Regions from separate parts of the Pantoea alhagi genome, predicted to be linked through region 3. Evidence: predicted binding sites of a transcription regulator. Region 3 holds the regulator's gene; each other region holds the start of a gene.
What was found. Region 3 encodes Fur, which represses iron uptake genes when iron is present. Its sites were predicted from a motif close to ATAATAATGAGAACNACTATCAA; they were not measured.
Positions count from the first base shown of each region.

Region 1: a site for Fur is predicted at 7,077-7,099, ahead of B1H58_RS18675 (TonB-dependent siderophore receptor). Genes of this name have one in related genera too.
Region 2: a site for Fur is predicted at 5,939-5,961, ahead of feoA (ferrous iron transporter A). Genes of this name have one in related genera too.
Region 4: a site for Fur is predicted at 2,219-2,241, ahead of B1H58_RS02300 (TonB-dependent siderophore receptor). Genes of this name have one in related genera too.

Region 1 is NZ_CP019706.1:3,957,543-3,965,730, reverse strand. Features, by position in the region: gene B1H58_RS18710 (hypothetical protein) at 1-291, shown strand, start outside; gene ldcA (muramoyltetrapeptide carboxypeptidase) at 288-1,244, opposite strand; gene emtA (membrane-bound lytic murein transglycosylase EmtA) at 1,433-2,047, shown strand; gene B1H58_RS18695 (mechanosensitive ion channel family protein) at 2,032-3,180, opposite strand; gene B1H58_RS18690 (flagellar brake protein) at 3,279-4,013, opposite strand; gene B1H58_RS18685 (glycine zipper domain-containing protein) at 4,235-4,432, shown strand; gene B1H58_RS18680 (GlsB/YeaQ/YmgE family stress response membrane protein) at 4,446-4,694, shown strand; gene B1H58_RS18675 (TonB-dependent siderophore receptor) at 4,845-6,995, opposite strand; gene treA (alpha,alpha-trehalase TreA) at 7,214-8,188, opposite strand, start outside.
Region 2 is NZ_CP019706.1:1,248,646-1,256,833, forward strand. Features, by position in the region: gene envZ (two-component system sensor histidine kinase EnvZ) at 1-1,224, opposite strand, end outside; gene ompR (osmolarity response regulator transcription factor OmpR) at 1,221-1,940, opposite strand; gene yjbE (exopolysaccharide production protein YjbE) at 2,479-2,718, shown strand; gene greB (transcription elongation factor GreB) at 2,853-3,353, opposite strand; gene B1H58_RS05950 (Tex family protein) at 3,555-5,879, shown strand; gene feoA (ferrous iron transporter A) at 6,013-6,246, shown strand; gene feoB (Fe(2+) transporter permease subunit FeoB) at 6,243-8,188, shown strand, end outside.
Region 3 is NZ_CP019706.1:256,864-265,051, forward strand. Features, by position in the region: gene B1H58_RS01165 (YbgA family protein) at 1-657, opposite strand, end outside; gene B1H58_RS01170 (YbfA family protein) at 831-1,022, opposite strand; gene kdpE (two-component system response regulator KdpE) at 1,297-1,974, shown strand; gene pgm (phosphoglucomutase (alpha-D-glucose-1,6-bisphosphate-dependent)) at 2,035-3,675, opposite strand; gene seqA (replication initiation negative regulator SeqA) at 3,700-4,251, opposite strand; gene ybfF (esterase) at 4,504-5,268, shown strand; gene ybfE (LexA regulated protein) at 5,423-5,698, shown strand; gene fldA (flavodoxin FldA) at 5,838-6,368, shown strand; gene fur (ferric iron uptake transcriptional regulator) at 6,730-7,173, shown strand; partial or broken gene B1H58_RS01205 (ChiP family protein) at 7,255-7,578, opposite strand; gene B1H58_RS01210 (GNAT family N-acetyltransferase) at 7,844-8,188, opposite strand, start outside.
Region 4 is NZ_CP019706.1:490,289-498,476, forward strand. Features, by position in the region: gene B1H58_RS02300 (TonB-dependent siderophore receptor) at 1-2,174, opposite strand, end outside; partial or broken gene B1H58_RS02305 (siderophore ABC transporter substrate-binding protein) at 2,532-3,485, shown strand; gene B1H58_RS02310 (ABC transporter permease) at 3,593-4,552, shown strand; gene B1H58_RS02315 (iron chelate uptake ABC transporter family permease subunit) at 4,563-5,546, shown strand; gene B1H58_RS02320 (iron ABC transporter ATP-binding protein) at 5,543-6,301, shown strand; gene B1H58_RS02325 (TehB family protein) at 6,380-6,739, opposite strand; gene dbpA (ATP-dependent RNA helicase DbpA) at 7,037-8,188, shown strand, end outside.

The sequences.
Region 1 (8,188 bases), 540 kb from region 3:
GCAGTGATGACCATCTCACGTGCACAGCACGGCCTGACCACGCTTATGTGGCCGCAGCGCCACTTTCAGGTCGCCTCGGGTCAGGTGCGACACACGCTGGAAAATGGCGCGAAGGTCGCCATTACTCGTTTTCGCAATGGCGATCGGTTGATCATTAATCAGAGCAGCGGCAAGGTCTGGTTTGCCTATCGCAATACCAATAAGCTGCTGCCCTGTAGCCGTAGCGCTAAACGCGAAGTAGAAGCGATCACCCTGGAGCGGTTTGACGATCGCGGCCATATTGATTCTTAGCGCTCTGTTTCCGACGCTGCGTGGGCAGATAATACCGGATGACCGCTGATGCGCAGGCTGGCCTGGCCGCGCGCCACGCTCAGCGTGCCCTGCGCCCCCAGCGGCAGCGTTACCGTCGCCTGGTCATGACCAAAATCGAGCCCGTCGACGATCGGCAGGCCGGTGAGCTCGCGCATGCGCTGCCAGACGGTTGCAAAGCCGAAGCCGTTATCATAGTCAGAAGGTTTACAGCCGGTGAAGCTGCCAATAATAATTGCCCGCTGGCGCGCCAGGATACCGCACTGATGCAGCTGTAGCAGCATGCGTTCGGTGCGAAACGGATGCTCATTCACATCTTCGATCACCAAAATGCCGTTATCAATATCCGGCATCCACGGCGTGCCGATCAGCGTCATGATCATGGCCAGGTTGCCACCCCATAGCGTGCCGCTCAGCGTCGGCAATGTCGGCGTACTGCTTGCCCACCTCAGGGTAAACTCAGGCGAAGTTAACGCCTGCCAGAAGTGGTTCCAGCTAAATTCAGACAACTCCGGCGCGCCAAAATTGCCGCACAGCATCGGCCCGCTGAAAGTGATCAGCCCAGACTGCGCCAGCAGCGCCAGCTGCAGCGCGGTAAAATCGCTATGACCGCACAGCGCGACCGGCTTGCCCTGTAGCTGTTGCCGCAGGCCGGCGTAATCGATCTGATCCATTAACCGCGTCACGCCATAACCGCCGCGCACCGCCAGAACAATATCAGGCAGCGGGCTGAGCCGGGCCAGCGCATTGATATCCTGCAGGCGTTCGGCGTCGCTGCCAGCGAAGCGCTGAAAACGGCGACCGGTTACCGTCTGATTGGTTACCTGATGTCCCGCCTGTTGCAGCCGCTGGATACCCAGCGCGGCGGCAGGCTGATTATGGCAGTAACCGGACGGCGCGATCAGATGGATAATACGAGGCGTATGCGGGTTCATTAACGGGACTCCTGTTGTTTATCGTCCTGCAGTCCAACTGCGTGATGATGACGAAAAGCGTGACTAAAGTCATCATTTGTCACACTTTATTCAGTAATTCAGATAAGTGGTAATTTTTAAAAGCGAACCGCTAAGTAAGATGGGGCGCAGCAATAAGGCTTCGAGGAACCCTAAGCGTGAAAATCAGGATGCTGGTGCTATCGGCACTATTACTGGCAGGCTGTGCCAGTAAAACCACCCACCATACTGCCCGGGAGCGGCAAACGCCCTTAACCAAAGCCGCGCCAGCACACGTTTCGCAAACCTGGTCAATGTTTACGGAAAACGCCGCCAGCCATTATGGTGTTGACGAGCGCTTAATCAGTGCGATTATCAGCGTTGAATCGGGCGGCAATCCTGATGCGGTAAGCCGCTCGAATGCCGTTGGCCTGATGCAAATCAAAGCCTCGACCGCCGGACGTGAAGTCTATCGTGCGCAGGGACGTCATGGACAACCTTCGACGCGCGAGTTGCGCGATCCGGCAAAAAATATTGATATCGGCACCGCCTATATCCGTCTGCTACAGCAGCGGGCATTGGCAGGCATTCGCGACCCGGAAACGCTGCGTTACGCCACGATTGTCTCTTACGCTAATGGCGCAGGCGCGCTGTTGCGCACCTTTTCGCGTGACCGCGATCGGGCTATTGCCATGATTAATGAGATGTCGCCGGACGAGTTTCGACGCCATGTGCAGACCAGACATCCGGCTGCACAGGCGCCGCGCTACCTGTGGAAAGTGAATACCGTTTATCGCACCATCTGAGGCTGACGGTCAGCCTTCTGGTTATCCTCATCCTCGTTAGACGCCTTTTCCGCCATGTTCAGTTCCGGCAATGTCCCGCCGGTAAACTGAACGTGACGGATCGGGAAGGCGAAATGCACATCCAGTTCGGCCAGACGTTCCATCAGCTGCAGGTTTATCTCCTGCTGAATATCCATATATTTGTTGTAGTCGGCATCGGTAACAAAATAGATCACTTCATAAGTCAGCTGGGAAACATCAAACGATAAGAAGTGCGCGCGGTCGAAACGGGTTTGTTCAACGCCCTCAATAATCTCTTTAACGATGTTGCCAATTTTACGCGCTTTCTCCGCTGGCGTGTTATAGCTGATGCCAAAGCGGAACTGGATGCGGCGCTCCTGCATACGCTTATAGTTGTGAATGGTTTGCTGTAGCAGCACCGCGTTAGCGCAAACGATCTGTTCACCGCTGAGGCTGCGGATGCGGGTCGTCTTCAGGCCGATATGCTCAATGGAGCCGGCAATATCGCCGAAAACAATAAAGTCGCCAATTTCAAACGGCTTATCCAGCCCGATAGCCAGCGAGGCGAAAACATCGCTCAGCACGGTTTGAATCGCCAGCGCGACCGCAATACCGCCTACCCCTAAGCTGGCGACCAGCGCAGTAATGTTGACGCCCATGTTTGACAGGATTGCCAGCATCATAATCGCCCAGATAAATATCCGCAGCATAATGCCCAGGATCACCATGGTGACCGGGTTACGCACATGTGTGGGATCGCGCAGCATATTTCTCAGCCACAGGCGTACGCCGCAGTCCAGCCACAGCGCGAACTGCAGCATCAGGGCGATAAACCAGCCGTGAGAAATGTTGCTTTGCCAGGTGACCGGCAGATCGATAAATTTAATCGCAATCAACAGGGAAAAGATAAACAGCAGCAGGCGGCTGGTGGTGCGCAACATCTCAACGGCGATGTTATAAAAGCGCGAGCGGTGATCGTTTTCAAAACGTCCAAGACGGGAGCTGATAAAGCCAATCAGTGAGCGCAGCAACCAGTAAATAATAAATGTGCCGGCAACAACGATAACCGTATTGAACCAGAACGTTTGGTTAAACAGCAGTGACAGATTCCGGTCGGAAAATAGAGTTTCCATCAGGGGAGCTTCTCCTTACGGTTGATTGAGTGGCCTGAAATCAACACTAAGCCTGGCTCAGGCGGATGTCCTTTGCCAGGCGAGAGGAGAAGCATTCTTTAACGAAAGCGCATCGCTTTTTCACGCGCGACGCGTTCAAGAGAGAAAATAATTTGCTGTAGCTGACGCTCCTGCGCGGCGCTCAGCGAGGTAAAACTAAAGCTCAGACGCGGCGTTGAAACCGTCTCGTTTTTACTGCTCACGGTAGTGCGGGTGCCCACGTGCAGCAGCTGACCATCTACCTGAAGCTCGCCATATTCGCCCATATCCAACCGCATGCCGCGCCAGAGATCTCCGCAGACAAGGTTTTCCGGCATGTCGCCTTCCACCAGTACGCCAATGCCGCCCAGGGAAATATCCTGCAAGCGGAAACGCGCCTTGCCGCCTTCAGGCCAGCTGGCATGACAGTAAAAAATCGGGTCCAGCGGGGCGCTAATCCGAAAATATTCACGACGCTGGATCTGCAACAGCTCAGACGGCAGCGGGGTGCTGAAAGCGGGCAGGCCGCCAAAATGCGTCTCGTGCAATTGCTCCAGATTGAATTCGACTTTTGCCCCTTTCATTTCTGCAGTAATGGCCAGGCTGCGCATCTCCAGCGTGACCTGATTATCATAATCGTTACTGCCGTAATCGATTACCAGTAGCTCTTTATCAACGGACAGGATATGGCTAATAAACTGGCCGCGCGCATGGGAAACCATGATCGGCGTACCGTCACGTTCTATGTCGCGCAGTACGCCTAACACCGCCAGCGTGCCACGTTTGTAATACTGCTCATTGTCAGACTCTTTCACTTACTTTCCCGTCCCGGTCTGTTTCCAGATATTTCTGTAATACGCGTTATCTGCTGTTTATCGGCATTGCAACGTAGAAATTTATAGCAGCCGTTGCTTTTTTGGGTAAAAAACCTGCAAAAAGTTATCTCTGAAATCACATAGTTAGAAACCTGTCCTATACTTGTTGCCAGAAGTGTGATGAACAGGTCAGCCGCTCACCGATCTCAGGAGGACTGGGTATGTTTTCGAAAAAAGAAACGCGCGACAGTCTGGAATATGCGCAGGACCGTACACGCGAAGCAGGCAGTGAACTGTGTCGTGAAATGAACAACGTAACGCATCAGGCGTGTACGTATGTAAGAAGTAACCCCTGGGCAGGCGTCGGTGCCGGTGCCGTAGTGGGTATCATTGTTGGTATGTTAATTAGCCGTAAATAAGAAGGAGTTACAGATGGGAATTCTGTCATGGATCATTTTTGGTTTAATCGCCGGTATTATCGCTAAATGGGTCATGCCGGGTAAAGATGGTGGTGGCATCATTATTACCATTATTCTGGGCATCATCGGTGCCGTCGTCGGCGGCTGGATCAGTACCTTCTTTGGCTTCGGCCGCGTTGATGGCTTCAATTTCGGCAGCTTTGTGGTCGCGGTGATCGGTGCCATCCTGGTGCTGTTTATTTATCGCAAGGTTCGTCATTAAGCTTTAAATACAAAAAAGGAGGCTAACGCCTCCTTTTTTTATGCCTGCGATCCCACGTTTTTCATTGGTGTACGCTGTATAAGCGCAAGGGACTTTCCAGCCAGTTCGCCTGCGCCAGTACCTTTAGCAAGCCGACACAGAGTCGCGCCGTCAGAAATCGTAGCCCACGGTGGCGGTAACAGTCCGCTCCGCACCCCAGTAGCAGTTGCCGGTACCGTAACAGGCGGCAACATATTTACGATCGGTGAGGTTATTGGCCGCAACCTGAACCCATGCGCCCTTCAGCTGACTATTCCAGACACCCAAATCTGCGCGTACGGAAGCATCGAACAGGGTAACCGATGGCAGGCGAGTGGTATTTTCATTATCCGCCCACTGTTTGCCGATATAACGTACGCCCGCGCCGGTGCTGATGCCGTAATCAAAGTTATATTTCGCCCAGAGTGACGCGATTTGATTCGGCGTTACGTATGGCGTATGCCCATCGTTACCGTCAACGGCATCTTTGAAGCGCACGCGCGTAACTGAATAGCTGGCAATCGTACTCAAGCGCGGCGTAAGCTGGTTACGCGCTTCCAGTTCCAGTCCACGCGAATGAACTTTTCCTGCCGGCTCGTAGAAGGAAGTATTTACAATACGGTTGCCTACATCTTTCTGTGTCAGATCGTAAACCGCCAGGGAGTACATATCAGAGGTGCCTGGTGGCTGATATTTTACCCCGGCTTCATACTGCTCGGCGGTGGTGGGCTTCAGCAAATCGCCGTTCGCATCCGGCAGGCTGGAAGGGGTAACAGCCTGGCTGTAACTGACATAAGGGGATACGCCATTATCAAAGGCGTAAAGTAGCGAGGCACGGCCGCTGATATGATCATCGGAACGACGGCGGCTGGTATCCGTGGTGTCGTTGGTGCTTTTCGCTACCAGACGATCATAACGGCCGGAAAGGGTCATATGCCACTGATTCCAGACCATATCATCCTGCAGATAAACGCCTGTCTGATGATAACGACGCGTTTGATTATAGGCATACAGGCCAGGCACGCGAGCGGTGCCTTCAGCGTAAGCCGTTTGCCAGAAGCGCGTACCGCCTTCGCCAGTTTGCGTGTCGAGCGGGTCAACATACGCGCTGGCATCCCATAATTTGTTACGGTATTGGTGATAATCTGCGCCAAGTACCAGCGTATGCGCTACCTCGCCGGTGGCGAAATCCGCTTCCAGTTGGTTATCGATAGCAAAGGCATCCAGAGAAGAGCGTTCGCCGGAATAATAACGCTCCAGCAGGTTACTGTCGCCGCGCCAGCCAATTTGATACACCTGATCTAAATCGACATTTGAATGGGTATAGCTGGCGTTAGAGCGGAAAGCCCAGGTATCGTTGAAACGATGCGAGAACTCATAGCTGTAGATCTGCTCGCGACGCTTAAACTGATCGAGAGAGCTTTCGCCGTCATAAAAGCTATTACTTAACTTTTGGCCGTTGTGTTCGGTAATACTGCCTTCGCCCGGCACCGAACCGTGATAGCCACCGGAAGGATCTTTTTGCAGATAGGCTTTCAGCAATAAAGAGGTATCGCTATCAGGCTGCCAGAGCAGGGAAGGAGAAATAGCATAACGTTCTTCACGCGTATGGTCATATTGCGTATCGCTATTGCGCGTAATACCGGTAATACGAAACGCCCACTGCTCGTTCAGCGCGTTGGTGTAATCGAAAGCAGCACCTGTAGTGGCGTTAGTGCCCGCCATCAGGCGGAAATGACCTTCCTGCGAGAACTGTGGACGTTTAGAGGTCATCATAACCAGCCCGCCTGGTACCGTCTGGCCGTACAACGCGGAAGAGGGGCCTTTAATCACATCGATACGTTCAAGGAACCAGGGATCAACCTGTAGCGCGTTGTAGCTGCCGCCATCGGTCATCAGGCGCAGGCCGTCGAGGAAGGTATTATCCACATCGCCGCCGTGGAAACCGCGCAGGGAGACCGTATCGTAACGGGTCGCCGCCCCGGCAAAGTTCGTGAATACGCCTGAGGAGTAGTTCAGTGCCTGGTTAACATCCATCGCGCCCTGATCTTCCATCTGCTGGCGTGTTACCACCGAAACAGACTGACCGGTAGTAATCAACGGCTGATCGGTTTTAGTCGCGCCTTTACTGGTTTTAACGGTATAGCCTGAGGTCGGCGAATCGGCAGTTTCAGCAGGTTGCGCGGTGACCGTCAGCGTCTCTTCCGCGATAGATAAGCCCGGGACGGTGAGCGCCAGTGAACAAAGCAGCGCAGAACGTTTCAGGTTAAAAGGCATTCCCATGTGATATCCCTTAAACAGAGTCGAAAAGGCCGCCCGGTAACGGAACGCGGCCAGAGGCAATGTAATATCGTGTAACTGAAAAGACTAATGAGAATTATTATCTTTATCGATTGCCGATTCAAGATGTAATTTATCTGATTATTTCCAGATAAAGTGTGTGGATTCAGGGGATTAAAAGGCGAGGACTGGCAGCCTGGCTGTTGCCAGGCTGCCAAAATTTACTGCGATTTTTTCATGTCACTGACGTTATTACAGGTAACATCTTTCGGGCAGTACATATCCATGAGCTTAAGGGTGACGCCGTTGGTCCAGCCAAAACCATCCTGTAACGGATATTCGCCGCCGCCGCCGCCGCCGAGGTTACCTTCCACCACATATTTTTCTACCAGCTTATGCTCGCGGTCATAGGTGGCCTGAACGTTATCAAGGAAGCGCATCCCAATCTCTTTCGCCAGCGTCTGTTTGCCATAGTGATTCAGACCTTCCACCGCGACCCACTGCAGCGGTGCCCAGCCGTTCGGTGCATCCCACTGCTGACCGTTATGCACATTGGTGGTTACCAGGCCGCCCGCCTTGACCAACTGTTTTTCAACTGCGGCAGCAGTTTTCGCCGCCTGATCGTCGCTGGCGACCTGCATATAGAGCGGGAACAGCGCGGCGGCAGTCAGCTGCGTGCGCACGCTGCTGCGTTTCCAGTCATAGTCGGCATACCAGCCGCCTTCCGCATTCCATAAATAACGATTAATCGCCGCCTGACGTTTTTCTGCCAGTTCCGCATAGCGTTGGCTGTCGCTCTGCTTGTCCGCAACTTTACTGGCACGTTCCAGCGTTTTTTCCAGATGGAACAGCAGGGCGTTCAGATCAACAGGAACAATTTCGGTGGTGCGGATAGTGGACAGATCTTTCGGGTCGTCAAACCAGCGCGAGCTGAAATCCCAGCCCGACGCCGCGCCGGAGCGCAGATCGCGATAGAGTTCCGCTTTATTGCGCTGTTTGGCTTTTTCCGCCGTGGCGATGTCATCCATATAAGATTCGGTGCGCGGCACATCGCGTGCGTCCCAGTAACGGTTCAGAATGGTGCCATCTTTCAGCTTTACAACGCGCTTGCTGGCATTACCGGCCGCCACGCTTTGGGCGTCCGCCATCCAGTATTGATACTCTTTTTGCAGCTGCGGCAAATACTTACTGTATGT
Region 2 (8,188 bases), 990 kb from region 3:
AATCGCCAGTCCCAGTCCGGTGCCGCTGGTACTGCGGGCGCTGTCGCCGCGAACAAAGGGCTGTAGCAGATGCTTTAACTGTTCCGGCTTAATGCCCGGCCCATCATCTTCCACCTGGAACCAGGCGCGCTGTAGCTCATAGCCGCTGCTGACCTTAATCCAGCCGTTGCCGTAGCGCGCCGCGTTCACCACCATATTCGCCGCCGCTCGCTTGATCGAAAGCGGATTGATATCCAGTATGAGTTCTTCAGGCATGATGGCATCTTCAATTTCACGCTCGTAGCCGCTCTCCGCCGCAACAACTTCGTTCAGCACCGCGTTCAGATCGGCGCGTTCGGTCTGCATCTCCTGCCCGGTACGCAGATAATCGATGAACTGTTCGATAATCGCATTGCACTCTTCAATATCCTTATTAATCGATTCCGCCAGATAGCCATCTTCTGCGCTCATCATCTCCGTGGCCAGGCGAATACGCGTCAGCGGCGTACGCAGATCGTGACTCACGCCTGCCATCAACAGTGTACGATCGTCTGCCAACTGTTTTACGCCTGACGCCATCTGGTTAAAGGCGCGCGTCACCGAGCGCACCTCCGATGCGCCATATTCCCGCAGCGGCGGCGGAATAATGCCTTTCCCTACCTGTAACGCCGCATGCTCCAGATCCACCAGCGGACGGTTCTGAATACGGATAAACAGCCAGGCGCCGCCTATCGCCAATAGCATAATCGCCAGCGTATAACGGAACAGCGGCGAGAAGTCGCCCTGATGAATTTCGGTCAGCGGCACGCGTACCCAGATATCGGGTGAGAGCCAGGTTTTCAGCCACACTACAGGCGAGTTTTTATTGACCTCGACCCGTACATCCGTTGGCCCGCCGAGCTGGCGCGCCATCTGATCGCTTAAAAACTGGTAATGCTGTGCCCAGCGTAATCCGCTCTCCTCCGCCGCCGCGTTGGTATAGAGAGAAATTCCCAGCTCGCGGTAAATTTCACGCCGAAACGCGGGCGGCACTTCCAGTTGCGTGCCATCTTCTAACTGCAGCCGGTCGGTCATTAACATGCGCACTTCATACGCCAGCACCTTGTTAAACTGCTGCAGGCTGGGAAGAATGGCAAAGTTAAGTACCACCAGATAGGTGGTTACCAGGCTGACAAACAGTAACGTGACGATCAGCAGCAGCGTGCGTGCAAAGGAACTGCGGGGAGAAAAGCGGAGCCGCCTCATGCTTTAGTGCCGTCCGGAACAAACACGTAGCCCAGGCCCCAAACGGTCTGGATATAGCGCGGATGCGCAGGATCTTCTTCCACCATGCGGCGCAGGCGTGAAATCTGCACGTCGATGGAGCGTTCCATCGCGCTGTACTCGCGGCCACGGGCAAGGTTCATCAGCTTATCGCGTGACAGCGGCTCACGCGGATGGCTCACCAGCGCTTTCAGCACGGCAAATTCGCCGCTGGTTAACGGCATCGGCTCATCTTCGCGGAACATTTCACGGGTGCCGAGATTCAGCTTGAACTTGCCGAAGGCGATAACCGCTTCTTCCTGAGAAGGCGCGCCCGGCAGTTCATTCGCCTGACGACGCAGCACGGCACGAATACGCGCCAGCAGCTCACGCGGGTTGAACGGTTTCGGAATGTAGTCATCCGCGCCGATCTCCAGCCCAACAATACGATCGACCTCTTCGCCTTTTGCCGTCACCATAATGATCGGCATCGGATTACTTTGGCTACGCAAGCGACGACAAATCGACAGGCCATCTTCGCCCGGCAACATTAAGTCGAGCACCATCAGGTGAAAGGATTCGCGGGTTAACAGGCGATCCATTTGCTCGGCGTTAGCGACGCTGCGCACCTGAAAACCCTGTTCGGTCAGATAACGCTCCAGCAGTGCGCGCAGGCGCATGTCATCATCGACGACCAGAATTTTGTAGTTTTCTTGCATTTCGATACTCCCAAAGGCGCTATTGCCCGAGCTGGTATTGTTAAAAAAGAAGCGTAACTGTGACAGCCATTAATGGTTTATATTCTAGCCGAAATTGTTACAAAGCATATTAAACAGCAGCTTATATCGCATTTATTTTGCTTTTACCCTGCCCATTGGCCCGCCATCGGCCGATCCGTCTTTTCTGAAATACGTCCATAAACTCTGCTCATCGCTGGCTCAGAATAGCGAATGTAAACTTTTGTCATGGCAAAACAGCGGGTTAACTTAATGGCGCTTGCCGGTTTGATTGTGATGCTGCTTTAACAGGCTATTAAGTGCCAGATTACTGCGCCCTGAGTCCAACTATTAGCAGAAAAAACTGGCATTTATTTTTTTCTCTTTACGCTAAGCCAGGAATATTCGCAGCGCACAAAGGATCGATCCATTAATAAATCAAGTTAACCTTATTCGTTAGAAAACAACGCTTTTCAGCGCTGCCCTGGCAAACCTATATTCTCCCCGACAAACGTTGTTTATTTATCAGCCGGGAATAAATATGAACAAGATAATGTTGATTTGCTCGCTGGCACTGTTTATCAGCGGATACGTAATGGCTAACGAACCCACAGGCGGCGTGGCCGCAGGGGCTCAGGCAACCACCGAAGCGAAAGGCGCTTCTGATGCGGAAGGCGTTGCCGTTGTGGGCGCGCTACTGGGTCTGGCCCTTGCCACTGCAGGCGGCGGCGATGGCTCCAGCACGGCAACCACCACCACAACCAGCACCATTCCACATTAAAATTTATTAAGGCACTACCTCAGGTCAAAAATTATAAGAACTTTGTTGCTGTTGTCTTTCGCCACCGGAGAATAAGCGTTGCCCGGGCTTTCTTAAAAAAGTCATTATTCTCCGCTTCTTTTTTCCAGCGCCGGTTACACGGCGTCGCTGTCATTTTGATCCTGACGATAATCAATCCGGTTAATAAACCAGATTTTTTCCCCTTCCGGCGTATTCACGCTAACTTCGTCATCCACTTCTTTTTTAATCAACGCGCGCGCCATCGGCGAATCAACAGAGATATAATTTTTTGCGTCCCCATAGATTTCATCCGGGCCAACAATACGAAAGCACTTTACCTCACCCTGTTCGTTTTCCACCTCCACCCAGGCACCAAAAAAGACCTTGCCCTCCTGCTGTGGTGAATAATCGACAATCTTTAGCTCGGCAAGACACTTACGCAGATAGCGCACCCGTCGATCGATCTGACGCAGCAGGCGCTTGTTATAGGTGTAGTCTGCGTTTTCGGAACGATCGCCCAGACTGGCCGCCCAGGAGACAATTTTGGTGATCTCCGGGCGCTTTTCTTTCCACAGATAATCGTGTTCCGCCCTGAGCTTGTTATAACCTTCACGGGTAATCAGTTGCGTCTTCACACACCCATCCTGTCAGCTAAAACTAATGGTCCGGCAGCCTTACGCCGCCCTCTGGCGCTAATGGTACAACATCAAAAACCACCTGTGGTAAAACGCGCTCGGAATATGGCCTAAAGCGCGCCGCATCGCTGGTAATTTCGCCCTCCAGTCCGTATAACTGTCCGCTATTTCTCAAACTCTGTTAGCAAGATAGTTGAACCGATGATGAATGATTCACTGAACCGCATTATTGCAGGTGAACTTCAGGCGCGGGCTGAACAAGTTGATGCCGCAATCCGCCTGCTGGACGAAGGGAACACCGTGCCGTTTATTGCACGTTATCGTAAGGAAGTCACCGGCGGGCTTGATGATACCCAGCTGCGACAGCTGGAGACCCGCCTCGGTTACCTGCGAGAGCTGGAAGATCGCCGCCAGGCGATCCTGAAATCCGTTGCGGAACAGGGCAAACTCAGCGATGAACTCGCCGCCGCAATTAACGGTACGCTGAGCAAAACCGAACTCGAAGATCTTTACCTCCCCTATAAGCCGAAACGCCGTACCCGTGGACAGATCGCTATTGAAGCCGGGCTGGAACCGCTGGCGGAGACGCTGTGGCAGGATCCTTCTCATGAGCCAGAGCAGCTGGCCGCCCGCTTTGTGGATGCCGGTAAAGGCGTAGCCGACGTGAAGGCGGCGCTGGATGGCGCGCGCTATATCCTGATGGAGCGTTTCGCGGAAGATGCCGCTCTGCTGGCGAAAGTGCGCGACTACTTGTGGAAGAACGCGCATCTGGTGTCACGCGTGGTGGAAGGCAAAGAGGAAGAAGGCGCGAAATTTCGCGACTATTTTGATCATCACGAAGCGCTGGCAACGGTGCCTTCACATCGTGCGCTGGCGATGTTCCGTGGCCGCAACGAAGGCGTGCTGCAGCTGGCGCTCAATCCCGATCCGCAGTTTGATGAGCCACCGCGTGAAAGTTACGGCGAACAGCTTATCAGCGAGCATCTGAACCTGCGTCTGAACAACGCGCCGGCAGACAGCTGGCGTAAGGCCGTGGTGAGCTGGACGTGGCGTATTAAAGTGCTGCTGCATCTGGAAACCGAGCTGATGGGCAGCGTGCGCGAGCGGGCGGAAGAAGAAGCGATCAACGTCTTCGCCCGCAACCTGCACGATCTGCTGATGGCGGCACCGGCTGGTATGCGCGCCACAATGGGTCTCGATCCGGGCCTGCGCACCGGGGTAAAAGTTGCCGTAGTGGATGCCACCGGCAAGCTGGTCGCCACCGACACCATCTATCCGCATACCGGCCAGGCGGCGAAGGCAGCGGCGGCGGTCGCAGCGCTCTGTATCCGTCATCAGGTTGAACTGGTGGCGATTGGCAACGGCACCGCGTCACGTGAAACTGAGCGCTTCTTCCTGGAGGTGCAAAAACAGTTCCCCCAGGTCACGGCGCAAAAAGTTATCGTCAGCGAAGCGGGCGCATCGGTTTACTCAGCGTCTGAGCTGGCGGCGCTGGAGTTTCCCGACCTTGATGTTTCCCTGCGCGGCGCGGTTTCTATCGCGCGTCGTCTGCAGGATCCGCTGGCAGAGCTGGTGAAAATCGATCCGAAATCGATCGGCGTCGGCCAGTATCAGCATGACGTCAGCCAAAGCCAGTTGGCGAAAAAGCTGGATGCGGTGGTGGAAGACTGTGTAAACGCCGTTGGTGTCGATCTGAATACCGCCTCCGTGGCGCTGCTGACGCGCGTAGCCGGACTGACGCGCATGATGGCGCAAAATATTGTGAACTGGCGTGATGAAAACGGTCGCTTTCGCAGCCGTCAGCAGTTGCTGAAAGTCAGCCGTCTCGGTCCAAAAGCCTTTGAACAGTGTGCTGGCTTCCTGCGCATTAACCAGGGCGATAATCCACTGGATGCCTCAACGGTGCATCCGGAAGCCTATCCGGTGGTAGAGCGTATTCTGGAGGCAACCCGCCAGTCGCTACGCGAGCTGATGGGTAATTCGAATGAGCTGCGCAACCTGAAAGCGGTCGACTTTACCGACGAGCGTTTCGGCGTGCCGACGGTCAGCGATATTCTTAAAGAGCTGGAAAAGCCAGGCCGCGATCCGCGTCCGGAATTCAAAACGGCACAGTTTGCTGAAGGCGTAGAAACCATGAACGATCTGCTGCCGGGCATGGTGCTGGAAGGCGCAGTGACTAACGTTACTAACTTTGGTGCATTCGTGGATATCGGCGTGCATCAGGATGGACTGGTTCATATCTCCTCGCTCTCTGACAAATTTGTCGAAGATCCACATACCGTGGTGAAAGCGGGCGATATCGTTAAGGTCAAGGTGCTGGAAGTGGATTTGCAGCGTAAGCGTATTGCGCTGACCATGCGTCTGGATGAGCAGCCGGGTGAAACCGCTTCGCGCGCTGCGCCACGTAGCCAGGAGCGTACTAATAACCGCCCGGCGGCGAAACCACGCGCGCGTGGCAATAGCACTCTCTCTGGCAACAGTGCGATGGGCGATGCGCTGGCCGCGGCGCTGGGAAAAAAACGCTAACAACTTTAAGGGCGGCCAGGTGCCGCCCTTTGTATTATGTTTGTTCTAAATCAACATTAACGATAATCGTTCTCATTAATATGGTGCCGTTTTGTTCTTGCCGCCTTAAGCGACAGTCAATGAGGTGCACCCTATGCCACTATTTGCCCGCCAACACTATAAAATTCTTGGTTTTTCTTCCGCCGTCAGCCCGGCTTACCGGCAAAAACTCCTCTCTCTTGGGCTGTTGCCCGGCGCCTGCTTCCAGGTGTTGCGTATTGCACCGCTGGGCGATCCGCTCCAGATCCAGACAGGACGCGTTAGCCTGATGCTGCGCAAAAAGGATCTGTCGCTGCTGCAGCTACAGCCGATGGCGGAGGTGGCATGAAAAACTGCACTATTGGTCTGCTGGGTAATCCGAACGCCGGGAAAACCACCCTATTTAATCAGCTCACCGGCGCTCGCCAGCGTGTGGGCAACTGGGCCGGCGTCACCGTAGAGCGTAAAGAGGGCTTCTTCACCGCTGGCGAGACGCGGGTAAATTTAATTGATCTTCCCGGCACCTATTCACTCACCACCATTTCACAGCAGGCGTCGCTCGACGAACAGATCGCCTGCCACTTTGTTTTAAGCCAGCAGGCGGATCTGCTGATTAATGTTGTGGACGCCTGTAATCTTGAGCGCAACCTCTATCTTACGCTGCAGCTGCGTGAGCTGGGCGTGCCCTGCATCGTCGCGCTCAATATGCTGGATATGGCAGAAAGCCAACGCATTAACATCGATATACCCACGTTGGCGCAGCGCCTCGGCTGTCCGGTAGTGCCCGTGGTTTCAACGCGCGGCAGCGGGCTGGATCGCCTGAAACAGCTGATTGACGAAGGCATTCCTGCCTGCGCGCCGCTGGAAGTCTGCTATCCGGCTGAATTGAACAGCGCCATCGATCGGCTGGCGGCTGCGATGCCGGTCAACGAAAGCCGTCAGCAGCGGCGCTGGCTTGCGCTACAGCTGCTGGAAGGCGATGTCTACAGCCGCCAGCAGATAAGCGATGTGACGCAACAGCATTTAACCGAGCTGGAAACCCAACTCTCATCAGATATTGCGATAAATATCGTCGCCGCACGCTATGAAAAGCTGGCGTCGATTTGCGCTGAAGTCAGCAATCAACATTTGATGGCGCCGCATCGGCTGTCGCAGCGTCTGGATAATCTGGTGTTGAACCGCTGGCTGGGCTTGCCGATCTTTTTGCTGATGATGTATCTGATGTTCGTGCTGGCGATCAATATCGGCGGCGCAATCCAGCCGCTGTTCGACATCGGTTCAACGGCACTGTTTATTCATGGTATGCAGTGGCTTGGCGCTACGCTGCATTTCCCCGTCTGGCTGACGCTGTTTCTTGCTCAGGGCATCGGCGGCGGGATTAATACGGTGCTGCCGTTGGTGCCACAGATTGGTTTAATGTATCTGTTTCTCTCCTTTATGGAGGACTCCGGCTATATGGCGCGCGCTGCCTTCGTGGTCGATCGGCTGATGCAATCGCTTGGCCTGCCGGGCAAATCTTTTGTGCCGCTGATTGTTGGCTTTGGCTGTAACGTCCCTGCGGTAATGGGCGCACGCACGCTGGATGCCCCACGCGAACGGTTGATTACGGTGATGATGGCGCCTTTCATTTCCTGCGGGGCCAGGCTGGCGATTTTTGCCGTGTTCTCTGCCGCCTTCTTTGGCGCACACGGCGCGCTGGTGGTGTTTAGCCTGTATCTCACTGGCATCGTGATGGCGGTGTTAACCGGTCTGTTGCTTAAGCATACGCTGCTGCGCGGTGAAGCCTCGCCGTTCGTAATGGAGCTGCCAAGCTGGCACGTTCCGCATCTGAAAAGCCTGCTCTTGCAAGCCTGGCAGCGGCTGCACGGCTTTGTGCTGCGCGCCGGGAAAGTAATTGTGATCGCCAGCATTTTTATTGGCGGGCTGAATAGCTTCTCGTTTAATGGTCAGCCGGTTAACAGCATCAATGATTCGGCGCTGGCCAGCGTTAGCCGGGTGATCACTCCGCTGCTGGCGCCTATCGGCATCCAGCCGGATAACTGGCAAGCCTCGGTCGGCCTGCTGACTGGCGCAATGGCCAAAGAGGTGGTGGTCGGTACGCTGAATACGCTCTATACCGCCGAGGCGCTGCATGAAGAGCCGTTCAACGTCTACGACTGGAGCCTGAAGGCGGAACTTGCCGATGCGGTAACGGAAACCTGGCAGGGCCTGAAAGAGACGCTGACTTTCAGCGTGCTGGCTAACCCTATTGAGGCCAGTAAAGGCGATGGCGAAATGGCGGGCGGCGCGAT
Region 3 (8,188 bases):
CTCCAGCGAGGCGTAATCATTCATTGCCGCCACAAACGGCCCCAGCTCACGATATTCCGGCTGTGAATGCGCCAGCAGCAGCAGCTTATAGCGGGTATGAAACGACATCAGCTTATGGGCCGTCAGCCCTTCGCGCCAGAGCTGATTAAACTCATGCAGCGCATAAACGCGCCCGACAAAATTTTCACGCAGGGTATCGTCATGCAGACGTCCATCTTCTTCCATCGGCAGCCAGGGCATCTCCTGCTGTAGCGCCTGTGCGAAAATCCCGATGCCTTCTTTGCGGTTATTCTTGCCGTCGGGTTCATAAATGCGTACCCGTTCCATCCCGCAGCTGGGTGATTTGGCACACAGAATATAGCCGCACAAGTGATGCAACCCAGCAACCTTCCGCGTGGCGAAATCGCGCATCTGAGCGGTAATCTCTTCGCCGCCGCTTTTGCTGAAACAGAGTGAAATCTCGTCCTGATGTTTAACCAGACGCAGGGCCGGACGCGGCACAGGCAGGCCAATCGCCATTTCCGGACAGATGGGCTCATAGCTTACGTAGGGAGCCAGCTCTTGCGTGGCAAAAGTCAGCCGTTTATGTCCGCCATCAAAACGTACGCTGTCGCCCAACAGACAGGCGCTGATTCCTACCGGGATTTTCTCACTCATACTTGTACAACCCCTAACTTCTTGTATAAGTTTAAGTGTAGCTGAAGCTGATGAATGACGCACCGAAAATCCAGCGATGCTGTGGTACAACGCAAAAAAAATCCCGCCAACAGGGCGGGATCTTATTGAGCGCTTATCATCAATGCTGAACCGGGCGTGGTAAAAAACCAGGGCTAGTAGATGTCTCCGCCTGCGGCTTCAGCCTGCGCCAGCCAAACGGGTTTGGTACTGGTTTTACTCCAGACACGGTGCAAATAGCTGTAAAAGCGTGCACGATCGCTGCGAAACAGCATAACCGGAAGCGCCAGCAGGCCAATAACCACTACAGCGCTGCGACGCAGGATAATTTTATGCAGAGGGTACATTGAATAGCTCACCTGGGCCTCCCGGAGGGTTAAACAGCGAATAATTGTTCATTAGTTAATCATCATACGCCGCATTGTGTAATTTTACTACTCATCAGACCACTTAATTGCTGGAAAAAAGTGCATTCCCGAATTTTACCTGTAAGAAAGTTACATAAATGTTGATTTAAAGTGATCGTCTTGTGCCAGAAAAACAGATTGCCACGCAAAACGCAGCGGGTTTTGCTAAAGTGCGCTTTCCGTCATTCCTTTATGGCGTTGGGGAATCATCATTTTGACCAGCGTACTGATTGTTGAAGATGAAAAAGAGATTCGCCGTTTTCTGCGCGTGGCGCTGGAAAGCGAAGCCCTGCGGGTTTATGACAGCGAAACGTTACAGCGTGGGCTGATGGAGGCTGCAACCCGCAAACCCGATTTGGTTATCCTTGATCTGGGCCTGCCGGATGGCGACGGCATCGACTTTATTCGTGATTTTCGCCAGTGGAGCAGCGTCCCGGTGATTGTGCTTTCCGCACGCAGCGAGGAGCAGGACAAAATTATGGCGCTGGATGCTGGCGCAGACGATTTTCTTACTAAGCCGTTTGGCGTTGGTGAACTGCTGGCGCGTGTTCGTGTTGCGTTGCGCCGTAAGACAGGGCTGCAGACGCCGGATCCTGTAGTGCATTTCGCTCAGGTTCAGGTTGATTTGGCTGCGCATCATATTGTGCGTAATGGTGAGACACTGCATCTGACGCCCACCGAGTTTCGTTTGCTGGCGCTGCTGCTGAATAATCCAGGCAAGGTACTGACACAGCGGCAGCTGTTAAGCCATGTCTGGGGGCCGAACGCGGTGGAACACAGCCACTATTTGCGCATTTATATGGGCCATCTGCGGCAAAAGCTGGAACAGGATCCCGCCCGTCCGGCGCACCTGCTTACCGAAACCGGTATCGGCTATCGCTTTATGCCGTAGCGCTACGCTGGCCATAAAAAAAGGCGCTGAACCTCAGCGCCTTTTTCGTAGCGATTAAACTCAGGCGTTTTTCAGCACTGCGCTCACAATCTCTACGGCTTCTTTTTCGATTTTTTCGCGATGTTCCGCACCGAGGAAGCTTTCACAATAGATTTTGTAAGCATCTTCCGTACCGGACGGACGTGCAGCAAACCAGCCGTTTTCGGTCATGACTTTCAGGCCGCCAATCGAAGCGCCGTTGCCTGGCGCACTGGTTAAACGTGCGGTGATAGGATCGCCCGCCAGCGTTGCCGCGCTTACCATTTCCGGCGACAGTTTTGACAGCGCCGCTTTCTGAGCAGAGGTCGCAGACGCCTGTAAGCGGTTGTAGCTTGGCGCGCCGAAACGTTCTGCCAGCTCGTCATAGTGCTGCTGCGGGTTTTTACCGGTTACGGCAGTGATTTCCGCCGCCAGCAGGCAGAGGATGATCCCGTCTTTATCGGTAGACCACGGCGTACCGTCGAAGCGCAGGAAAGACGCCCCGGCGCTCTCTTCGCCGCCAAAGCCGAAGCTGCCGTCAAACAGACCATCCACAAACCATTTGAAGCCCACCGGCACTTCTACCAGTTTACGACCGATATCGTTAACCACACGGTCAATCATGGCACTGGAAACCAGCGTTTTACCTACGGCAACCTCTTTGCCCCACTGCGGACGATGCTGGAACAGATAGTTGATTGCCACAGCCAGATAGTGGTTCGGATTCATCAGACCTGCAGGCGTGACGATACCGTGACGGTCGTAGTCCGGGTCATTGCCAAACGCCAGATCGAATTTATCACGTAGCGCCAGCAGACCGGCCATCGCACATTCTGATGAGCAGTCCATGCGCACCACGCCATCTTTATCCAGATGCATAAAGCGGAATGTCTGGTCGATAGCGTCGTTAACGATAGTTAAATCGAGCTGATAATGCTCGGCGATGCGTTTCCAGTATTCCATACCGGAGCCGCCCAGCGGATCAACGCCGATTTTCAGGCCCGCTTTTTTAATCGCTTCCATATCCACAACCTGGGCCAGCCCTTCAACATAAGGCTGAATCAGATCTTTTTCCTGAATATGGCCGCTGGCCCAGGCCTGCTCCAGCGACAGGCGTTTAACCTCCTGCAAATCGTTTTGAATCAGCTGATTCGCACGGTCTTCCACCACTTTGGTAACGTTGGTGTCGGCCGGGCCACCGTTAGGCGGATTATATTTAATACCGCCATCTTCCGGCGGATTATGGGAAGGCGTAATCACGATGCCATCAGCCTGAGCGCCGCCCGCTTTGTTATATTCAAGGATTGCGTTAGAGATGGCCGGGGTCGGCGTATAACCGTTATCCTGCTGCACAATGACATCAACGCCGTTGGCCGCTAACACTTCCAGCACGGAAATGATCGCCGGCTCTGACAGCGCGTGGGTATCTTTACCCACGTAACAAGGGCCAGTGATCCCGTTCTTTTTACGTTCTTCAGCAATGGCCTGAGCGATAGCCAGAATATGCGTTTCATTGAAACTCTGACGTGCGGCGCTGCCGCGATGCCCTGATGTGCCAAACTTCACCGCGTGTTCCGCATTCCCTTTTTCTGGCTGCAGAACGTAATACTGGGATGTTAATTGTGCAACGTTAATCAAATCGCTCTGCTGGGCTGGCTGCCCGGCACGGGGGTGATTGGCCATTGGCGCTTCTCCCTGACGCTTCAGTTAAATGGTGCCGCAAACCTTATCTGACAGCTCCGGTGGGAACTGCATAGCCAGCATGATATGTTCCACCATGCTGCATTTGCGGCCTGTGTTAGTGTTGGTGATCACCCAGTACGGCGTGCCGGGAACATGCTTCGGCTTGGTATGGGTGCCATGCTGCAACAGTGTTTGTTCATCGCCGGCAAAGTAAACGCGGGTGCGTCCCTGCAGCGATGCGGTGGCCTCAGCAAACGCTTCGGGATCAAGACGATATAGTGTAGATAAAATCAACATAAAGCGATTTACCGCTTTATTCTGCTCGGCGTATTCATCAGAGAGTAGCAGCTCGCGCACAGCACGCACCCGATCTTGCGCACGCGTGGTTGGCTTGCTGACTTCATTTTCCTGACGCACGCTAACAGCAGGCGCCGGGGCCGGGGCCGCAACCGGTGCGCTCTGACCAGCGGTAAATTTCAACATCCGCCGTAAAATGTCGGAGGCGCTTTCACCGATATGCTGCGTGTGGCTGGCAATATAGCGATAGAGTTCTTCGTCGACTTCAATCGTTTTCATCTTTATCCGTACGGTAATTGCTTGTGGCAGATCCAGGCGCAGCGCGTAATAGCAAATTTCAGCTGTACAATCTGTGCGCTGGTTCTAACATAAGGATTATAAAGTTAAATCCTGCGGGTCGGTAGCGACGTTGGCGCTTGCAGGCAAAAGTCAGAATATGCCGCAAAGCAATCCGGCAAACAACCACTGACCGGCAGGCAGTCTATAAACCATGATAACCTATGCTTTCCTTTCAACTGTAAGAACTTTGCCATGAATTTGAATACTCGCCTGCAAACTGAACAGTCCGATCCGAACGCACTCCCCCTTCTGCTTATTCATGGCCTGTTCGGCAGCCTTGATAACTTAGGCGTGCTGGCGCGCGGCTTAAAAGCGGATCGTCCGTTGATTCAGGTGGATGTGCGTAATCATGGCCTTTCACCGCGCAGCGATGAAATGTCGTATGCGGCCATGGCGCAGGATATGCTGGATACGCTCGATGCGCACGGCATTGATAAAATCGCGGTGACTGGTCACTCCATGGGTGGGAAAATCGCCATGACCATGACGGCGCTGGCGCCTGAGCGGATCGAACAACTGGTATTAATTGATATCGCCCCGGTTGACTATCGCACCCGACGTCACGATGAAATTTTCGCCGCGGTTAATGCAGTAACCGCCGCAAAGGTGCAGTTGCGCAGTGAAGCCGCCAGCGTAATGCGCGAAATGCTCGCTGACGAAGGCGTTATCCAGTTTCTGCTGAAATCTTTCCACGACGGCGCATGGCGTTTTAATGTTCCGGCACTCTGGGACAACTACAGCAGCATCTCCGGCTGGGAAAATGTGCCCGCCTGGCACGGCCCGGCGCTGTTTATTCGCGGTGAGCTTTCTCCCTATCTTGATGATATTCATCGCAATGCTTTGCTGGCGCAGTTTCCAGCGGCGCGAGCGCACGTGATTGCTGGCGCAGGCCACTGGGTTCATGCTGAAAAACCGGATGCGGTGCTGCGGGCTGTGCGGCGTTTTTTAGCGCTGTAAAAGCAATATGTTAACAGGCTAACAAAGATTGTCCTCGCTCTTTGGTCAGGGTATGATGGCGCGCTAAAATTTTGCCGCCGTTAAACGGGGGCAAACCGGCCCAAACGTCACCATGCGCGGCGCAAACGCGCAGCCCATTCAGTATCACGATTCTATGGCAAAAGAACAAACGGACCGGACCACGCTCGATCTCTTCGCAGATGAACGTCGCCCGGGTCGCCCGAAAACCAGTCCGCTGTCGCGTGATGAACAACTTCGTATCAACAAGCGCAACCAGCTGAAGCGTGACAAAGTCCGCGGGTTACGGCGCGTTGAACTGAAGATGAACAGTGAGGCCGTCGATGCGCTTAATGCGATGGCTGCCGAACGCGGCGTCAGCCGCAGCGAGCTGATCGAAGAGATGATTCTCGCCCAGTTGCAGGCGCTTTGAACGGCTGGAAGAAGCGCACTAAGAAACAAATGCAGCGGCTTTACGAGTTCCGCCTCCTGACGGTCTCTGCTATTATTGCCGTAATCTGCATACAACGGGCAGTTACCATATTTTTAAGTTTCAAGAGGTTACTAAACTCATGGCAATCGTAGGTATTTTCTTTGGCAGCGATACCGGCAATACAGAAAACATTGCAAAGATGATCCAGAAACAGCTCGGTAGCGATGTTGCCGAAGTGCATGATATTGCCAAGAGCAGTAAAGAAGACCTGGAAGCTTTTGATATCCTGCTGTTAGGCATCCCGACCTGGTACTACGGCGAAGCACAATGTGACTGGGACGATTTTTTCCCAACGCTGGAAGAGATCGATTTCAACGGCAAACTGGTGGCGTTGTTTGGCTGCGGTGACCAGGAAGATTACGCTGAATATTTCTGCGACGCGATGGGTACTATTCGCGATATCATTGAGCCAAACGGCGCGGTGATTGTTGGTCACTGGCCAACCGAAGGTTATCATTTTGAAGCGTCGAAAGGCCTGGCAGATGATAAGCATTTCCTTGGTTTAGCCATTGATGAAGACCGTCAGCCCGAATTGACTAACGAACGCGTTGATAAATGGGTTAAACAGATTTATGCAGAACTGCACCTGCAGGAAATTCTGGAAGCCTGATTTAACGCGCATTGTGCTGTAAATCACATTGCGTAACAGGTATTTCCTATAGAAATGATAGATACGGGTTTGAAAATTTTACTATTGAGTCGGTAGAATACCCGTATCGGTCGCGCGCTTTCCTGCCGTGGTGCTGTAAAGCGGCAGGATCTAGCGAAATGTAAACACAGCATCATATGGGCATGAACAACGCCGGACGTAGCGATCTTCTCTTTACTTCCACTTGCGATTTCACGCGCACCCTTACGGTTTTCATTTCGAAGCATCAGTTCTATAATGAGACGCTATTAGCTTAGCGTCGACCGATGTTCATGGCTGTTCAGCCACATTGTGACTAGCAAAGTAACAGGACAATATCCGCATGACTGACAATAACACCGCATTAAAGAAGGCCGGACTGAAGGTCACACTTCCGCGACTAAAAATCCTGGAAGTGCTTCAGGGACCTGAGAGCCATCACGTCAGTGCGGAAGAGTTATACAAGCGACTCATTGATATGGGCGAAGAGATCGGGCTGGCGACGGTTTATCGCGTCCTGAACCAGTTTGACGATGCCGGTATCGTTACCCGCCATAACTTTGAAGGCGGCAAATCCGTTTTCGAACTGACCCAGCAGCAGCACCACGATCATCTGATCTGCCTGGACTGCGGCAAGGTTATCGAATTTAGTGATGAGTCTATTGAATCCCGCCAGCGTGAAATCGCCACGCGCCACGGCATCAAACTGACCAACCATAGCCTTTATCTGTATGGTCACTGCGCGTTGGGCGATTGCCGCGAAGACGAAACATTACACGATAAATAATCAATTATGCTATGCAGTAAAATCAAAACCGGTGCTCAGGCACCGGTTTTTTTTACCCTTCACGCTGCCCGCATGCGTTAAAAAAACAGTGAACGGGGCGATAACGATAAACTTCACCTCTTTCTTATCCTGGAAAATATTGCCGTATCCACCGCCGTAGCTGGAGAGATTGCTGTGATTGTTGTAACGGGTGAAGTGCAGCTTAAACAGCGTATCCTTCGCTCTGCCCTGCTGAATGGTATAAAACAGGTCCAGATCCCAGCCGCCTAAGTCATACATCACACCGGCAAAAATTGCTTTTTCACCGTTGGCGTTCCAGTCAGAGCGCGCATCCCACCAGATATCAAGACGCCCGTTGGAGCTGCCACAGGAAGGCGTCATGCGCTGAAGAAAGTAGCCATGATTTGTACTGACCCAAAAAGTTGGACAGATTAACCGAGGCATCTGAGGAAGAGTTCATTTAATACATGGGCTCTTTTTTGTTTCCTGCTAACGCTAAATAAACTGTTACGTAACCGAATTATCCATCCCGCAGCTTTCTTACTTTCGCATTGCCGTCTCATCAATAAACTGTTTGTCATCTTCTTTCGTGAAAGTTTCTACTGAATTAACAATAGGTGTATCATCCGATTCCCGCTCGTAGCGGTATGGACGTATTGGCCTTCACCTCCTATTGAGAGAGTTTCAGGAATAATGTCCGCTGCTGAGTTTGTGATGGTTTGAAACCATGATAAATATAGAAGTTTTTGGCTTCTTCCGTAAGTGCGTGAACCATGATTGCACGTACACCAATATTCTCGGCTACCCGATAGCAACGAAGCACTGCGTCATGCAGTAAATCGGCACCAAGCCCTTTTCCACGGAATGAGACATCGACAGTCAGACGGGCAAGTATAATGACAGGAATGGGATCAGGCATGTTACGCCGAAGGCTGCCTGTCGCTTCTGTATGGTTGACGCTCCCGGTGGCCAGAGAGTAAAAGCCGGCTATTTGTTTAGTGTCCTTCTTACAAAC
Region 4 (8,188 bases), 230 kb from region 3:
GTGACGCCCGCGTAATATGCGCGGCCTGGCTCGTTGTAAGTGGAAGCCCCATCGTTTTCACGGTAAACGCGTTTATCCAGCAGGTTGCTGATCCCGGCATTCAGTCGCAAATCTTTCATCAGATCATAGTTAACGTTCAGGCCAACCACAGAATAGGCGCCGACTTCTTTATCTGACATGCCGTCTTTTTGCTCTTTATTGATTTCCGCATAAGCACGCGGCTTCTGGCGACCGTACATCGTCCAGTTAACATTCGCCGAAAGCTTATCGGTGACCTGATAGTCCAGCATGGTGTTGATGGTATATTTCGGGATAATCGACAGCGGGTTGCCGGTCTCTTTATCTTCCGAGGTGATCATATAAGTGACGTTGGTGCGCCAGCTCAGCATATCTTCCACCACCGGGATCACCAGGTTGCCTTCCAGCCCTTCCACTACCGCTTTGCCGCCGTTTTCCCAGCGCAGTACATGGTAACCGTTGCTGGCAACGCCAACCAGCTCGGTGCCGGAAACGATTTTGTTTTTATAATCGTTGCGGAACCAGGTAATACCGGCATTGTAGCCTTCGTGAGTAAACTCAAGCCCGATCTCTTTATTCACGCTGACTTCCGGGTCAAGATCGTCATTGCCCATCAGGTAGCACTGACTCTCGATACCAAGCGGACAGCCGTTACCCCTGGTGGAAAGCAGGTAGCCTTCACTGGACTGATAAAGATTTGGCGCTTTAAAGACGCGCGCAATGCCCGCCTTCAGCTTGAAGTCGTCGCCCAGCGCCTGTGACAGGTTCAGGCTGGGGCTCCAGTTGTTGCCAAACTTGCTGTGATGATCCAGGCGCAGGCCGGGGATCAGATTCGTCCCTGCCAGCGGCTCGATATTATCTTCAAAATAAACGGCGCTGAGATCTGCGTTGTTTTTGCTGTTACGCTTCGCCGGATCGCCAGAAACACCGCCAATATCGATATCGCCAGCGTTCAGCATTGAGGTGGACGCCGGATCGTTCAGCTCTTCACGGTTCCATTCCGCGCCCAGCGTAATATTTTGCTCTACCAGCAGATCCAGCGGCAGGTTAATTTCGCCGTTGGCACGGTAGTTTTCCAGACGGCTGGTTTTAAATTGGGTGCTGTTAATCATCCCTTCCACTCTGCCGCCTGCGCCTTCCTGCAGTCGGGTATTGTTGGTTTTTTCATAGGTGAAGCCCAGGCGCGACTGTCCCCAATCCCAGATGCCGTTATGGGTAATGCCGTAAGACTGACGGTACATGCGGTTGGTTTCGTGGCCGTAAAGCGTCTGGATCAGGTTGCCGGGGCTGGCATCACTGTTGCTGTATTGGGTATCGCCCGCATAGATATTGCCCTGACGACTGTAGCCGTAGTTAACATCCACGATCTGCGTGGGCGAAAGTTTCCAGGAGAGCAAGCCATTAATATCTTTGTTGCGCACCCCTTCGCGTCCGGCGGCAAAAGAGCCATTCTGCGCATTATTGATATCCCAGGCGTCGGCGTCGGTTTTGTTGATATTGCCATAGAGACGCATAGTCAGCGCATCGCCCGCCAGAGGTCCGCTGAGGCTAAAGTTGGTGCGTTTGGTCGCCCCTTCTTTGTCATCTTCCGGCTGGCTGGTAAACAGTGACATGCTGCCGTGCCAGTCGTTGGTCGGACGTTTGGTTGTAATATTAATCACGCCTCCCGCCGCGCCGGAACCATAGCGCGCCGCCGCCGGACCGCGTAATACTTCAATGCGTTCCACCATTTCCGGCGGCACCCAGTTGGTATCGCCGCGCGTATCGCGCTCGCCGCGCCAGCTATAGCGCACGGCATTACGTGAAGTGGTGGGCACGCCATCGATTAAAATCAGGGTATTTTCCGGGCCCATGCCGCGAATATCGATTTGGCGGTTATTGCCACGACTGCCGTTGGCACTGTTCCCGGTCAGATTAACGCCCGGCATCTTACGGATAATGTCCGAGAGATCGTTTACGGGCGGGCTTTTTTCGATGTCTTTAGCGGTAATAATCGAAACGCCAGGCTGCTGTTTGAGTTCTTCTTCTGCCGTGGCGCGCACTGTCATTACGCCTTCGTCCGCTGGCGTTTCATCAGCCGCCAGGGCGCTACCGTTAAAGCAAAGCAGCAATAACAGTGCACAAGGACGCATCTGGAAAGATTTTGTATGAATCATGCTACTAATCCCTGTTAAATGTATAAGATTGTTTCTGCGCATGCATGATAACGATAATTATTTGCATTACACTCCCTCAGCATCAAGCTTCACAAAATCTCCATAATTCACCGCTGTAAAAAACAGCAAAACTATGTCACCTCAATAAAAACTCTTTACTTACATTGTTTTAGCTTAATTTAGCTAATTCAGAGGCCGCTTCTTGTTACCGAATTCTGCTTTTTTCCCCGGATGAGAGCGGCGACAGAGTGCTGTTCAAGCTGGCGAGACGGCGGTATGATTCGGGCGCTGCATCAAGAATGCGAATCATATGCATTAACAGTTACTTTTGTTCTGTTAACATTTTCAGGAGAGAAAATGCGTCTGTCTGCCCTCTTTACCACTACGATTCTGGCTTCTGCCTTAGCGCTTACCGGATGTGATGACACCACGGCACAAACCACCGCCTCAGCCAATACCCTTAAAGTTGAGCATGCACAGGGCACTACCGAGGTTGCTCAGGCACCGAAAAAAGTCATTGTGCTGAATCCCTCCACGCTGGATAACATCGATGCACTACAGATCCCGGTCGCTGGCGTGCCGAAAAACAGTACGCACCTGCCCGCTTTCCTGGCGAAATATCAGGGCGACGCTTACCTGAATGCCGGTACGCTGTTTGAGCCAGATTTTGAAGCCATCAGCAATGCCAAACCTGACCTGATTATTGCGGGCGGCCGCGCCCACGACGCCTACGATAAGCTCAGCGCTATCGCGCCGACCATTGCGCTGGACGTCGATCCTAAACAGTTCACGCAAAGTCTGATCCAACGCGTAGGGCAACTGGGCGAGATCTTTAACAAGCAGCAAGAAGCGAAAGCGCTGACCGATGCCTTTATGGCAAAAATCGCTGCGCTGCGCGAAAAATCTGAGCATGCCGGCAGCGTGATGGTGATCATGGTAAGCGGCGGCAAAATGTCTGCTTATGCGCCAGGCTCCCGCTTTGGCTTTATCTTTGACGAGCTGGGCTTTAAGCCTGCGGCCACCTTTTCTCAGGCGGGCAAGCACGGCAACGTGGTGACCTCTGAATTTATTATGAATACCGATCCTGACTGGCTGTTTGTCCTGGATCGCGACAGCGCTATTGGCCGCGCCGAAGGGGAATCCGCTCAGCAGGTGCTGGATAACGCGCTGATTCATAAAACCAAAGCCTGGCAGAACAAACATATCGTCTACCTTGACTCCTCGTCGCTCTATATCGCTGGCGGCATTCAAAGCTATACGCGCCTGATGGATAACATCAGTACCATGCTGAACGATGCCAGCGCGTCACAGCAGAGCGCCAGCGCCGCCATGGAAAGCGCTAACGGCACGATGGAAAGCACCCGCGCTGACACTGAAAGCGCCACGGACAGCGCTGAAAGCGAGTAATCATTAATCTAATGAAGAGTTTCAGCTTTGTCGCAGGCCTGGTGATTTTGCTGGGCCTGATGACCTGGAGTCTGTTTGTCGGCGTTAGCCCGGTTACCTTCTCCCGACTGTGGAGCGATGCGGAAGTGCGCGACGTTTTCTTTCTCAGTCGCGTGCCGCGCACCCTCGCCCTGCTGCTGGCCGGCAGCGCGGTCAGCGTGGCCGGGCTGATTATGCAGATGCTGACGCAGAATCGCTTCGTTGAGCCTTCCATTGCTGGCACCACGCAGTCTGCCAGCCTCGGCCTGCTGCTGGTAATGATCGTCAATCCTGCCGCGCCGGTAATAGTTAAGATGGGGGTCGCCACGCTGTTTGCGCTGGCAGGCACCGGCCTGTTTTTGCTGGTGCTGCAGCGGATGCGGATTAAAACGCCGCTGATGGTGCCGCTTACCGGCATTATGCTGGGCGCAATTTTCAGCGCGGTGACCACCTTTCTGGCAATGGAATTCGATCTGCTGCAGTCGCTGGGCGGTTGGGAAGCGGGAGACTTTTCCGGCGTACTGCAGGGCCGCTACGAGCTGCTGTGGCTGACCGGTATATTAACCGTGCTGGCCTGTGTTATTGCTGACCGCTTTACCGTTGCCGGGATGGGACGGGAATTCGCAGTTAACGTCGGCCTGAACTATCGCCAGGTGGTATTTCTCGGTATGGCGATTATTGCGCTGATCAGCGGCGTGGTGATCGTGGTGGTGGGCGTACTGCCCTTCCTTGGTCTGATCGTACCCAATGTGGTAAGCATGGCCATCGGCGACAACCTGCGCCGCACCATTCCGTGGGTAGCGCTGTGCGGCGGCGGGCTGGTGGTGTTGTGCGATATTATTGGTCGTTTGATCAGTTTTCCGTGGGAGATCCCGGTTAGCGTGATCCTCGGCTGCCTGGGCGCGGCGATATTTCTGCTGTTGATTTTAAGGAGCCGCCGTTATGCAGGCTGACAGTTCCGTAATGCGACCGGCGCGGCGTGCGCGGCGTCTCTGCTTTGCTACGCCCGCCAGGCGGTTAATGGGATTAAGCGCGCTGGCGCTGCTCTCCATCGTGCTGTTTATGACCATCAACCTTGGCGGCAATATTGGCTATATTCTGATGCATCGCGGCCTGATCCTCGCCACTATGCTGCTGGTGGCGTTCGCCTCCGGTATTGCCACGCTGCTGTTTCAAACCGTCACCAACAACCGTATCCTGACCCCTTCGGTAATGGGACTGGAGACACTGTTTGTTCTGATCCAGACCATGCTGATCTTTTTTATTGATGCTAACGGCTTAAAGATGCTGGGCACGGTGGGGCAGTTTATCTGTGAAGCGGCACTGCTGGTGCTGTTTTCCACTTTCCTTTACCGCTGGCTGCTGGGCAGGATCGGTATCAATCTTCATATGGTACTGCTGGTAGGCCTGGTGTGCGGCACGCTGTTCCGCAGCATTTCCGGTCTGCTGCAGCGTCTGCTGGAGCCGGGCGAATTCGCTATTTTACAAAGCCGTATTTTCGCTACCTTTACCCGCGCCGCGCCGGAGATCATCGTGATTTCCGCCGTGGCGGTGCTGGCAGTGGCGCTGCTGGTGTGGCGAATGCGTCACAGCCTGGATGTGCTTGCGCTGGGACGCGATATGTCGATTGGGCTGGGCGTACCGTGGCGTCGACACGTTACGTTGATTCTGTTGCTGGTCTCACTGCTGGTGGCGCTCTCTACCGCGCTGGTTGGGCCGCTCACCTTTTTCGGTCTGCTGGTAGCCAACCTGAGCTATCAGCTTATTGGCTCGCATCGTCATCACTATTTGCTGCCCGGCGTGGTGTTAATCGGCATTATTACACTGGTCGGCGGGCAGGTTATTCTGGAGCGGGTGCTACATATGGCCGGTTCGCTTTCCGTAGTGATTGAATTCGCTGGCGGCGCGCTGTTCCTCTGGTTTTTGATTAAAAAGGCTGCGGTGTGATTGAAGTTAAAGAGATTTGTAAAAGCTACCAAAACAGCAAAGTGCTGGACCGCATCAGCGAAACCATTCCGGCTGGCGGCATTACCTCGATTATCGGCGCTAACGGCGCGGGTAAATCCACGTTGCTGTCGGTGATTAGCCGCCTGCTGACGGCTGACAGCGGCAGCGTATGGGTAAACGGCCTGGAGGTGGCAAAAACGCCCGATGAGCAGATGGCGAAAGTGCTGTCGGTGCTGCGTCAGGAAAACCACTTTACCAGCCGCCTGACGGTAGAAGATTTAGTCGGCTTTGGACGCTATCCCTGGTCTAAGGGGCGGTTAACCGCAGAGGATCATCAGCATATTATTACGGCAATGGCGTTTCTGGATCTGCTGCCGCTGAAAGACCGCTATCTGGACCAGCTGTCGGGCGGCCAGCGTCAGCGCGCCTGCGTAGCGATGGTGCTGTGCCAGGATACCGATTATGTGCTGCTGGATGAACCGCTGAATAATCTGGATATGAAACACAGCGTGGCGATGATGAAACAGCTGCGCCGCGCTGCGGATGAACTGCATAAAACCATTATCCTGGTGATCCATGATATCAATTTCGCCGCAGCCTATTCCGACCATATCATCGCGATGAAACAGGGCGAGGTACTCTATCGCGGAACGCCGCAGGAAATCATGCAACCGGAGATTATCGAAGCGATTTTCGATACTCGTGTGCATATTGAAACCCTGCATGGCCAGCCTGTTGCTATCTACTACCGCTAATTTCCGGTTGCGCCCCCAGACGCAACCGGAAAATGGCAGGCAAAAACGCGTTATCCGCAACGCGCCCGGCCAGCGTGATTACTTGCCTTTATGGGTATTCACCACCTGACCGATGCCCTTGCCTTGCAGCTCTTCTGCCGGATCGGCAAAGAAATCGATATTGAAATAGGTGTCGTCGGTCAGCAGTTCCACATGGTGCCAGTATTCCGGTGGGCTGATGCCGAAATGCCCTGCCTCGATCACCACTTCGATTTCCGGCGTTTCGTCATGCTCGCTGGCAAAGCCATAATATTTCACCGCGCCCTGCATCACTGAAAGGCGGCCATAAACGCCCTTTTTAGTGTTGTGGTGGGTCAGCAGCGCACGCGGCACGCTCTCTTTATTCCAGAACGGGGTGGAACGGGTATGTACAAAATGGGCAGGAATGCGATGTGCCATGATGAAATCCTCTTGTTTTTTCATTTAATCTTTCTGCTAATGTTTGTTTTGCAACCTCCGTGCCATCCTAGTTAAGCATTGTATTGTCAACGGGTTACATTATCCGCCGCTACGCCAGATTGTTAAAAAGACCACCCTCAACGCTGTCGATTTGACAGTCAACCGTCTTACTGACAATACTTTGCCGCTGGTTAAAGCCTGTACCGCCAGGCATAACCTTGCTGCGCGTTTTACTGTCGGCCCGCGCAACTTCTGTTAAACTGAGCGCCGCAAACCCGCCTGATTAGAGATTTTCCCGTGACTGCTTTTTCCACCCTGACGCAACTGCCCGCCAGCCAGCTCGATAACCTGCGCGAAATGGGCTTCGATGCCATGACGCCCATTCAGGCCGCCTCTCTGCCCGCCATTCTTGACGGTCGCGACGTGCGCGCCCAGGCAAAAACCGGCAGCGGCAAGACCGCTGCGTTTGGGCTGGGCATCCTGCAACATATTGATACTGCGCAATACCAGACTCAATCGCTGGTGCTGTGCCCTACGCGTGAGCTGGCTGAACAGGTCAGCAATGAGCTGCGTCGCCTGGCGCGCTTTACGCGCAATATAAAAATTCTGACGCTGTGCGGCGGCCAGCCGGTAGCCGCTCAGCGCGATTCCCTGGTGCATGCGCCGCATATTGTGGTGGGCACGCCGGGCCGTATTCTCGATCACCTGAAGCGTGAAACGCTGGATCTTTCTCAGCTGCGTTCGCTGGTGCTGGATGAAGCGGACCGCATGCTGGAGATGGGCTTCCTGGAAGATATGGAAGTGATTGTCAGCCATACGCCGCCGCAGCGTCAGACACTGCTGTTTTCCGCTACCTGGCCGCACGGCATTATTGCCATCAGCAAGCGTTTTCAGCGTGATGCGCTCTCTATCGCCACGGAAGATGTCACCGAGCTGCCAACCATTGAGCAATACTTTTATGAGGCGAGCAGCCGGGAAAAATTAACGCTGCTGATCGCCCTGCTCAGTCAGCAGCAGCCCACCTCCTGCGTGGTGTTTTGCAACACCAAACGCGAGTGCGACGATATTGCCGCCGCGCTGGAGAACAGCAATATCAGCGCGCTGGCGCTGCATGGCGATCTGGAACAGCGCGATCGCGATCGGGTGCTGATCCGCTTTGCTAACGGCAGCTGTCGGGTGCTGGTGGCAACCGATGTCGCCGCGCGCGGGCTGGATATCAAAGCGCTGGCGATGGTAGTGAACTATCAGCTCTCTTTCGATCCGGAAGTGCATGTTCACCGTATTGGCCGCACCGCGCGTGCCGGTGAACAAGGTACGGCGGTCAGCTTTGTCGCGCCGGATGAGATGGTGCGTGCGCATGCGCTGGAAGACTATTTACAGCAGACGCTGAACTGGGTCTCTTCCGCTACGCTGAAAAATCAGCCGCAGCAGGCGCTGCCCGCCGCGATG